Regions from separate parts of the Streptomyces sp. NPDC111507 genome, predicted to be linked through region 3. Evidence: riboswitches for the same ligand, from Rfam matches in the RefSeq annotation. Region 3 holds a riboswitch; each other region holds the start of a gene.
What was found. Region 3 has a riboswitch for S-adenosylmethionine ahead of thrC (threonine synthase). Riboswitches for the same ligand answer to the same signal wherever they lie in the genome.
Positions count from the first base shown of each region.

Region 1: it holds a riboswitch for S-adenosylmethionine, as region 3 does, so the genes downstream of both, ACZ7M2_RS02220 (aminotransferase class V-fold PLP-dependent enzyme) here and thrC (threonine synthase) in region 3, are expected to answer to the same signal.
Region 2: it holds a riboswitch for S-adenosylmethionine, as region 3 does, so the genes downstream of both, ACZ7M2_RS13575 (putative leader peptide) here and thrC (threonine synthase) in region 3, are expected to answer to the same signal.

Region 1 is NZ_JBVKBU010000001.1:486,656-489,893, forward strand. It holds gene ACZ7M2_RS02215 (Lrp/AsnC family transcriptional regulator) at 1-125, shown strand, start outside; gene ACZ7M2_RS02220 (aminotransferase class V-fold PLP-dependent enzyme) at 188-1,549, opposite strand; SAM riboswitch class IV at 1,743-1,859, opposite strand; gene trpD (anthranilate phosphoribosyltransferase) at 2,005-3,069, opposite strand; gene qcrB (cytochrome bc1 complex cytochrome b subunit) at 3,225-3,238, opposite strand, start outside.
Region 2 is NZ_JBVKBU010000003.1:181,653-184,890, reverse strand. It holds gene ACZ7M2_RS13590 (MarR family winged helix-turn-helix transcriptional regulator) at 1-184, opposite strand, end outside; gene ACZ7M2_RS13585 (YceI family protein) at 341-856, shown strand; gene ACZ7M2_RS13580 (glutathione S-transferase C-terminal domain-containing protein) at 922-1,611, opposite strand; gene ACZ7M2_RS13575 (putative leader peptide) at 1,849-1,923, opposite strand; SAM riboswitch class IV at 1,960-2,106, opposite strand; gene ACZ7M2_RS13570 (amino acid ABC transporter permease) at 2,575-3,238, shown strand, end outside.
Region 3 is NZ_JBVKBU010000004.1:569,988-573,225, forward strand. It holds gene thrC (threonine synthase) at 72-1,400, opposite strand; SAM riboswitch class I at 1,418-1,564, opposite strand; gene ACZ7M2_RS20280 (glucosyl-3-phosphoglycerate synthase) at 1,752-2,696, shown strand; gene ACZ7M2_RS20285 (alpha,alpha-trehalose-phosphate synthase (UDP-forming)) at 2,808-3,238, shown strand, end outside.

The DNA.
Region 1 (3,238 bases), on a different contig from region 3:
CGGACGTCATCCCCGGCAAGATCAGCAAGATCCCCGGCGTCGAGGGGACGGACACCCACGTCGCGTTCCGCACGTACTCCCAGCACGACCTGGAAGCGGCGTTCGCCATCGGCCTCGACAGCTAGGCACAGGCGCGGGGTTCATTCGGGGATGTGGGGGCGGCGCCCCCACGTACCCCCGGCCGACCTCAGGCCGCCGGGACGCAGCGGCCGTCCTCCGTGCGGTAGTTCCACTTCGCCCCGTCCCGCACCAGTTCCCGCACCGCGCGCACGAACCGCTCCACATGCTCGTCGGGCGTACCGGCCCCGAAGCTGACGCGGATCGCGTTGAGGGACTTCTCCCCGGGCGCCGCCTCGGGCGCCCCGCACTCCCCCTGCGTCTGCGGATCACTGCCGAGCAGCGTCCGCACCAGCGGGTGGGCGCAGAAGAGACCGTCCCGCACCCCGATCCCGTACTCGGCGGACAGCGCGGCCGCGAAGTGCGAGCTGTTCCAGCCCTCGACGACGAACGAGATGACGCCGACGCGCGGGGCGTCGTCGCCGAAGAGCGACAGGACGCGGACCTCGGGCACCTCGGCCAGACCGGCGCGGACGGCCCCGATCAGCTGCTCTTCGCGGGCGACGAGCGTGTCGAAACCGGCCTCGGTCAGCGCCTTGCAGGCGGAGGCGATGGAGTAGGCGCCGATCACGTTCGGCGAACCGGCCTCGTGCCGGGCCGCGCTCTCATGCCACTCCACGTCCACGCCGCCGTCCACCCGCCGCGTGACCTTGCGGCTGGCGCCGCCGCCCGCGAGGTACGGCTCGGCCTCGCGCAGCCAGTCGGCGCGGCCCGCGAGCACGCCGGAGCCGAACGGCGCGTACAGCTTGTGCCCGGAGAAGGCGACCCAGTCGACGTCGAGGTCCCGCACGGACACCGGGTGGTGCGGGGCGAGCTGGGCGGCGTCCAGGACGATCCGGGCACCGTGCGCGTGCGCGGCGGCGGCCAGCTCGCGCACCGGCCACAGCTCGCCGGTGACGTTCGAGGCGCCGGTGACGCAGACCAAGGCCGGGCCGTGGGGGTCTCGGACGGCGAGAGCCCGCTCCAGGGCCGTCACGGCCTCCTGCGGGGTGCGGGGCGCGTTGAGGTAGGTGACCTGGGCGTCCTTCCACGGCAGCAGCGAGGCGTGGTGTTCCGTCTCGAAGACGAACACCTGGCAGTCGGCCGGAAGGGTGGCGGCCAGCAGGTTGAGGGAGTCGGTGGTGGAGCGGGTGAAGACGACCTGGTCGTCGCCCCGGCAGTCGAGGAACTCCGCGACGGTCCTGCGGGCGTTCTCGAAGAGGTCGGTGGACAGCTGGGAGAGGTACCCGGCGCCGCGGTGCACGCTGCCGTAGTACGGGGCGTACGCGGCGACGTCGTCCCACACCCGCTGGAGGGCGGGGGCGCTGGCGGCGTAGTCGAGCGCGGCGTAGGTGACCTCACCGCCGGTCACGAGCGGGACGGTGACATCTCGCCCCAGAACGGGCAGAGGGGCACAAACGGTCTGGTCGGCGGCAGCGGTGGAGACAGACATGGCGAGCTCCTGTGAGAGGCAGGCGGAATCGCTGCGCGGGCCGGGCGCACGGGGGTACGGGTGTGCGACTGCACGGCTCGGCGCAGGGAGGAAAGGCAAAAGGGGTGTGCGGAGGCGGGGCTCTACGCCCTATCGCATTCGCTTGCTCACAGAAGGCTCCCTCGAACGACCAGGACCCCTGGGATTCTCGAGGGGTCCGCGCTTGCCGTAGACCTCGCTGCCTACGGCCTGGTCTTCACCCGGGGCACCCCGCCACGGACGGAGGGTTGCCGGACAGCCGGCCGGGGCCTGATGGCTGTCGCTCATGACCTGATACGGCATCCTGCCACAAGATCTTCCACCCGCAACCCGGCGTCCGTATACCGGGACGCCGAGTGGGCCCAAAGATCGCGCAGTTCCCCGCACCCCTGAAGAGGCTCGGGGAACTGCGCGGGCAACCCCCACCGGCCCGCGGACTACGACTGGCTCGCCGCCACCCAGCGTTCCAGCGTGCGCTTCGCCGCCCCCGAGTCGATCGCCTGCGCCGCCTTCACCATCCCGGCACGGAGCTGGTCCGCGAGCGGCGCGTCGGTCGGCGACAGGGCGACGAGGGCCGCGGCGGAGTTCAGCAGCACAGCGTCCCGTACGGGCCCCGTCTCGCCGCCCAGCAGGCGACGGGCGACGTCCGCGTTGTAGGACGCGTCGGCGCCGCGCAGGGCCTCCACGGGGACGAGTTCGAGGCCGACGTCACGCGGGTCGAAGCGCTCCTCGGTGACCTTGCCGTCGCGGACGATCCAGACCCGGGACGTCGCGGTGGTGGTCAGCTCGTCCAGGCCGTCGTCGCCGCGGAAAACGAGCGAGGAGTTGCCGCGCTCGGCGAACACGCCCGCCACGATCGGCGCCATGCGCAGGTCCGCGACTCCGACGGCCTGTGCCTTCACCCGCGCCGGGTTCGTCAGCGGACCCAGCACGTTGAACGTGGTCCGGATCCCCAACTGCCCCCGCGCCGCCGCGACATGACGCAGCGCCGGGTGGAACTTCACCGCGAAGCAGAAGGTGATCCCGGCCTCCTCCGCGACCTCGGCCACCCGCTTGGTCGTCAGGTCCAGATTGACGCCGAGCTTCTCCAGGACGTCCGAGGCACCGGACGCGGAGGACGCGGCCCGGTTGCCGTGCTTGACGACCTTGGCGCCGGTCCCGGCCACGACGATCGACGACATCGTGGAGATGTTCACCGTCTTCGCGCCGTCACCGCCCGTACCGACGATGTCGACGGTGTCCCCCGGCACCTCGATCACATTGGCGTGCTCGTACATCGTCCGGACGAGACCGGAGATCTCCTCGACCGTCTCGCCCTTGGCCCGCAGCGCCACCGCGAACCCGGCGATCTGCGCGTCCGTCGCCTCGCCGCTCATGATCCGGTCCATCGCCCAGGCCGTGTCGTCCGCGCTCTGGTCGCGGCCCTCGAGCAGGCCGTTCAGCACCACGGGCCAGGAACGGCCCGCCGCGGTGTTGCCTCCAGCGGGGTTCACAGCGCTCATAAGCCGCTCCTGGGTCCGTCGTCCCGGCCAAGGGACGTCTTGTGTAGATGGGAACACCCTATCCAGGCCCGGAGACGGCAAAGAGCCCCCGTCCAGGCAATGGACGGAGGCTCTCGCCGTGGCGATCAGTGAAGACCGGTCAACCGGTCGCAGGATCAGTGGTGGCCGT
Region 2 (3,238 bases), on a different contig from region 3:
ACAGCACCAGGAACTCGTCGTGCGAGACGTCGAGGGCGTCTTTGACGCGGGTGCGCAGTTGCTGCTCGATCGCCCCGGCCGCCGCCAGGAGACGCATCCAGGCCCGCAGCGGAGCGGGCAACAGCTCACCGTCGCCCGACGGCTCGCGTTCGGGCAGGTCAGCGGGGGCGGAAGGGTCGGCCATAGTGTCACAGTCTACCGGTTGTCCAAATTTGAAGAACCGGCTAGCGTGGAGTCATCCAAATTTGGATGACTGCATTGTCCCCACAGTCCCCGTGTGCCGCGTGCCCCGTGCGTCGCGCACCCCTGTGCACTGCCCGTAACCGTCTGGAGAACTCTCATGACCGTCGCCGTCGAAACCGGCCTGTGGCAGCTCGACCCCGCCCGTACCACCGTCGCCATCAAGCACAAGACGATGTGGGGCATGGTCACCGTGAAGGGCACCTTCACCGGAGTCGTCGGAGAGGGCGAGGTCCAGCCCGACGGGACCGCCCGCGGCACCATCACCCTGGATGTCGCGTCCCTGGACACGAAGAACGCCAAGCGGGACACGCACCTGCGCTCCGCCGACCTCTTCGACGCCGACCGCCATCCCACGATCACCTTCGCCGTCCGCGACGCCGTCCTCGGTCAGGACGACACCGTGGAGATCAACGGGCAGCTGACCGTGCGCGGCATCAGCCGGCCGCAGCCCGTCACCGGCCGGGTGACCGGGGCGAGCGCCGACACCGTCACGCTCACCGCGGAGTTCACCGTGGACCGCGACCAGTTCGACATGGGCTGGAACCAGATGGGCATGATCCGCGGCCTGACGACCGTCACCGGCACGCTCGTCTTCACCCGCGCCAAGGGCTGAGCCGACGTGGCGCCGGGGCCCGGGCCCTACGGCCCTACCGGCCCCGGCGACCTTGGCGTACGCGCTCAGCGCACCGTGCCGTGGAAGGCCGGGTGGGCGTCGAGCCGACGTACGTAGTCCCGGAGCCGCCCATAGGGGGAGAGGGACTCCGTCGGGCCGAGTTGGGTCAGGGCCACCCAGAGATCGACGTCCGCGGCCGTCAGCTCGTCGCCCAACGCGTAGACGTGCGAGGCGAGTTGCCCGTCCAGCGACTGGAGTGCCGTGGTGCGCGCAAGCGCCCGCGCGGCGAGGGTGACGTCCCGGTCGAGGAGTTCGCGCAAGGCGTCGATGTCCGCGATGAGGGCCGGTGGGTTCAGCCGGGGGAGGCGGGCCTCGCCCTGACAGACCGGCAGTCCGGCGAGGTCACGCAGGATGTCCGGCGTGTGGTTGCTCACGATCCGTCCGCTCCAACGGTCGCACAGCGCGGGCGCGGTGAGCGGACCGTCGTAGTGGTGCCAGGTGGCCTCGTACGCGCCGCGCAGTGCGGCGAACGCCTCGGGTGTCTCGGCGGAAAGCGTCAGCAGCGTGGCGGCGACCGAGTCGTGGAGACCGAGCAGCTCCAGGGTGATCGAGATGCGCAGCGAGCGCGGACAGCCCTCGGCGAGGTACAGCTGATAGCGGTGCGGCGCCGGGTAGAAACCGCCGGCCAGGCCGACGCCGATGCGGCTGCGGATGCGGTGGGGGCGAGGGGCGGCGAGCGAGACTGTCTTGGGCATGACTCTCCAGGCAACGTCGAAGCCCCCGCGACCCGTTGGGCGGCGGTGGCGGAACGGAGTGACTGCGCTGACGTACGAGCCGGTCCGGATCGCGGGACGTGCCTGACCGGACGAAGCGGGTCGGGTGAAGTCCGCTGCGGTGCGGCAGCGCCCTGAAGGGGCGCGGGGAACCGCGCGACCAGCCACGAGGGCGCCGCAGACGATCCACGGCACATCCCGGCACTTCCAGCGGAGCGCTCAGTACGCGCTGGAGACCCGCTGCAGATCGATGTGCAGGCGCCTGGTCAGACCGTTCGTGCTCCTCCTGGCCATTCTCATCGCTCCCGTGTCCGGGGCTCGCGAGAGGCGAGACCACGCTTGCCCCGCCGCGCCGGCGGGACCCGGTCGTCACCCGGGGCACCCCGTCGCGGTGGAAGGGTTGCCTGTCAGCGGGCCGGGGCCGATAACCGCGTCGAACGGGAGGAACCCGCACGACGGGCGCTGACAATCGTGACCGTCCCCGTCAGTCTCGGTGCGGTCCGCTGAGCCGTCAAGAAGGCATATGCGCGGTCTCACCACGTGGTCGTTCCGGCCGGAGCGCGTTGACATTCGTTTGGGGCCGTGCCTAACTTACGCCGCATCGGACCGGATCGATTCCGGTGCGTTCGAGGCCCAGCGGGGCGGAATGGTGACGGTGAACGCGATGTACGCAGCTGACGGGACGACCGCTTCGCGGCGCCACGGCTGCCCAGCCGCCGCACTGTGTCGTAGCTCCCGCGGTGCCCGCTGTCGCTGTCAGGGCTGACCGCTTCCGCCTTCCGCGGCGTTGAACGTCCGCACGGCTCGACCTCCCTCGCCCGCCGCCCCGCCGGCGTGCTGTCGATGAGCCTCTCCTCCCTCCGTACCCCTGACATCCGTCTGTCCCCGCGCGCACCGCCGCCGTACGGGCCGACGGCGGTGTGTCCGCATTCGTTGGAGCCCTCCATGAGTGAATCCCTGGGCTCCGCCGTGCCGTTGAGCACGACGGAGCCCCGCCCGGCCGCGGCACGACGCGTGCTGCCCCTGCGCCACCCCGGCCGCTGGATCGCCTCGGCCGTCGCGCTCGTCGTGGTCGCCCAGATCGTCCACGGGCTGGCGACCAACCCCTTCTTCCAGTGGGACCGGTTCGCGTACTGGTTCCTGCGTCCCACGATCCTCGACGGCCTGCTCATCACCCTCGAAGTGACGCTCTACAGCGCCGTGTTGGGCCTGCTCGGCGGCATCCTGCTCGCCCTGGCCCGACTCTCCAGGAGCCCCGTGCTGCGCGCGGTGAGCTGGGTCTACATCTGGCTGTTCCGCTCGGTGCCGCTCATCGTCGTCCTGCTCTTCCTCTACAACTTCAGCGCGCTCTACAAGACGCTGAGCCTCGGCGTGCCCTTCGGCCCCGCCTTCCTCACCTTCGACGAGTCCCGGCTCGCCACCGACATGGTCGTCGCGGTCGTCGGACTGAGCCTCAACGAGGCGGCGTACGCGGCGGAAGTGGTCCGCGGCGGCATCCTCTCCGTCGACCAGGGCCAGCACGAGGCGGCCTCCGCACTCGGTCTGCCCAAGGGCTACCAGTTCACGAGGATCGTGTTCCCACAGGCGCTGCGCTCCATCACCCCGAACT
Region 3 (3,238 bases):
CGTGACTGAATATGCGGCTCCGCCGCGTGGGCGCGACCAGCCCCCACCGGCCCGCAGACGAACAACGACGCTTACGCGAGCCCGGCTTCCCGGAAGGAGTCCAGGCTCGGACGAATGGTCGCCGTCAGACCCGTACCCGCCACCGCGTCCAGCGTCTTCAGACCATCACCGGTGTTCAGGACCACGGTGGTCAGACTCGGGTCGAGGAGCCCGTTCTCGATCAGCTTCTTCGTGACACCCACGGTCACCCCACCCGCCGTCTCCGCGAAGATCCCCTCCGTACGCGCGAGCAGCTTGATCGCATCGACGACCTGCTCGTCGTTCACGTCCTCCACGGCCCCGCCCGTGCGCCGCGCGATGTCCAGCACGTACGGCCCGTCGGCCGGGTTGCCGATGGCGAGCGACTTGGCGATGGTGTTCGGCTTCTGGGGCCGTACGACGTCGTGGCCCGCCTTGTAGGCGACGGACACCGGCGAGCACCCCTCGGCCTGGGCACCGAAGATCTTGTACGGCTTGTCCTCGACCAGTCCGAGCTTGATCAGCTCCTGAAGACCCTTGTCGATCTTCGTGAGCTGGGAGCCGGAGGCGATGGGGATCACCAGCTGGTCGGGGAGCTTCCACCCCAGCTGCTCGCAGATCTCGTACGCCAGGGTCTTGGAGCCCTCCGCGTAGTACGGCCGCAGGTTGACGTTGACGAAGCCCCAGCCCTCGCCGGCCGGGTCGCCGATCAGCTCGGAGCAGAAGCGGTTCACGTCGTCGTAGTTGCCCTCGATGCCGACGAGCTCGCCGCCGTAGATCGCGGCCATGACGACCTTGCCCTGCTCCAGGTCGTGCGGGATGAACACGCAGGAGCGGAAGCCGGCGCGGGCGGCGGCGGCACCGACGGCGCCGGCGAGGTTGCCCGTGGAGGAGCAGGAGAGAGTGGTGAAGCCGAACGCGCGGGCGGCCTCGATGGCCTGGGCGACGACGCGGTCCTTGAAGGAGTGCGTCGGGTTGCCGGAGTCGTCCTTGACGAAGAGCTTGCCGGCCTCGACGCCCAGCTCGCGGGCGAGGTTGTCGGCCTTGACGAGCTTGGTCCAGCCGGGGTTGATGTTCGGCTTGTCGGCGACGTCGGCCGGGACGGGCAGCAGCGGCGCATAGCGCCAGATGTTCGCGGGGCCCGCTTCGATGCGCGCCCGGAGTTCTTCGGTTTCGTAGGCCGAGAAGTCGTACGCGATCTCCAGCGGGCCGAAACACTCCTCGCAGGCGAACACGGGGCCGAGCGGCACGCGGTGCCCGCACTCGCGGCAGGAAAGCGCGGCGGCGGGTCCGAGATCCACACCGACTACGGTGGTGGTGTCGCCCGCGACAGGGTTCGTGGTGCTTGCAACGGTCGAATGTGCAACAGTCTGCGCAGCCATGGAGGCGAGGCCCTTTCTCCTCATCTTCCTCACGACGCACTTCGCCGTGAGACGGATTTGGCACCTTCCCGAGCCGGGAGCCTCGCCACATCAATGTGACAGGACCAGCTGGAGGGTTGCCGGGGCTTCATCGGGCCGTATCCCTCTGCCCCTCTGGATGAGCGGTATTCGGTTGTGTCGTGCGGTGGTGCGTGTGGAGCGATGGTCCCCAGATGATCTACGACATGCGATGGTCATCCGCGTTGTTCAAGACTGTAACCGAAGGCCAGGACAGTTGAGATAGTCGTCCGAACCGCGAGATGGATCACACCGTGAGACACCGGGTGATCAGACAGTGAGGAGCCGCAGACCGTGCTGAAGGAAACTGAGCGCTGGCTGAGCAATCGCTCCTGGTCCGTGACCGATCGCCCGCTCCACGGACTCATGTCCGCCAAACGGGCCACGGGCTCCTCGGTGAGCGTCGTCCTGCCCGCGCTGAACGAGGAGGAGACGGTCGGCGAGATCGTCGCCGTCATCCGCCACGACCTGATGCAGCAGGTGCCCCTCGTCGACGAGATCGTCGTCGTCGACTCGGGCTCGACCGACCGCACCTCGCAGGTGGCCGCCGCGGCGGGCGCGCGCGTGGTGCACCGGGACGAGATCCTGCCGCGCATCCCGGCCGTGCCCGGCAAGGGCGAGGTGCTGTGGCGTTCCCTCCTCGTGACGAGCGGGGACATCATCTGTTTCATCGACGCGGACCTGAAGGAGTTCTCCTCGGACTTCGTCTCCGGAATCGTGGGGCCGCTGCTCACCGAGCCCGGTGTGGACCTCGTCAAGGCGATGTACGACCGTCCGCTCGGCGGTGCGGCGGGGCAGGGCGGCCGGGTCACCGAACTCATGGCCCGCCCCCTCCTCAACATGCACTGGCCGCAGCTGGCCGGCTTCGTGCAGCCGCTCGGCGGGGAGTACGCGGCCCGCCGCTCGCTGCTCGAACAGCTCCCCTTCCCCGTCGGGTACGGGATCGAGCTGGGCATGCTGGTCGACGCCCTGCACCTGGTGGGCCTGGACGCGCTCGCCCAGGTCGACGTGGGCGTGCGCAAGCACCGCCACCAGGACGGGCAGGCGCTGGGCCGGATGTCCGCCGCGATCTACCGCACGGCCCAGCTCCGGCTGGCCCGCGGCCACCTGATCCGCCCGGCCCTCACCCAGTTCGAACGGGGCGGGGACGGTTTCGAGCCGCACACGTACTCGGTGGACACGGAGGAACGTCCGCCGATGGTCGAAATCTCCGAATACCAGAAACGAAGGGCGGCGTAGAAGCTCCCCGTCAGGGGCGCGGGGCTGCGCGACAAGCCCCCACCGGCCCGCGGACGGCATACGGCTGAAGGGAACGTTTGAGCGTTTCCACCCGGGGCTAAGTTTCGAGGCATGGCTTCAACGCAAGGCGCCCACAACATCCTCGTCGCCTCCAACCGCGGCCCGGTCACCTACGAGGTCCAGGAGGACGGCTCGCTGCGCGCCAGGCGCGGTGGCGGCGGGCTGGTCTCGGGCCTCTCCGCGATCGGGCCGGACGCGGGGGCCCTGTGGGTGTGCTCGGCGCTCGGCGACGGCGACCGCGAGGCGGTCCGGCGCGGGGTCGCCGAGGACGGCGTACGGATGCTGGACATCGACGCCGACGTGCACGCGGACGCGTACAACGGCATCGCCAACTCCGTGCTGTGGTTCGTCCACCACATGCTGTACCAGACCCCGCTGGAGCCGGTCTTCGACGCGGAGTTCCGGCGCCAGTGGGCGTCGTACGAGGCGTACAACCGCGCGTTCGCCGAAGCACTGGCCGCGGAGGCCGCGCGGGGCGCGGT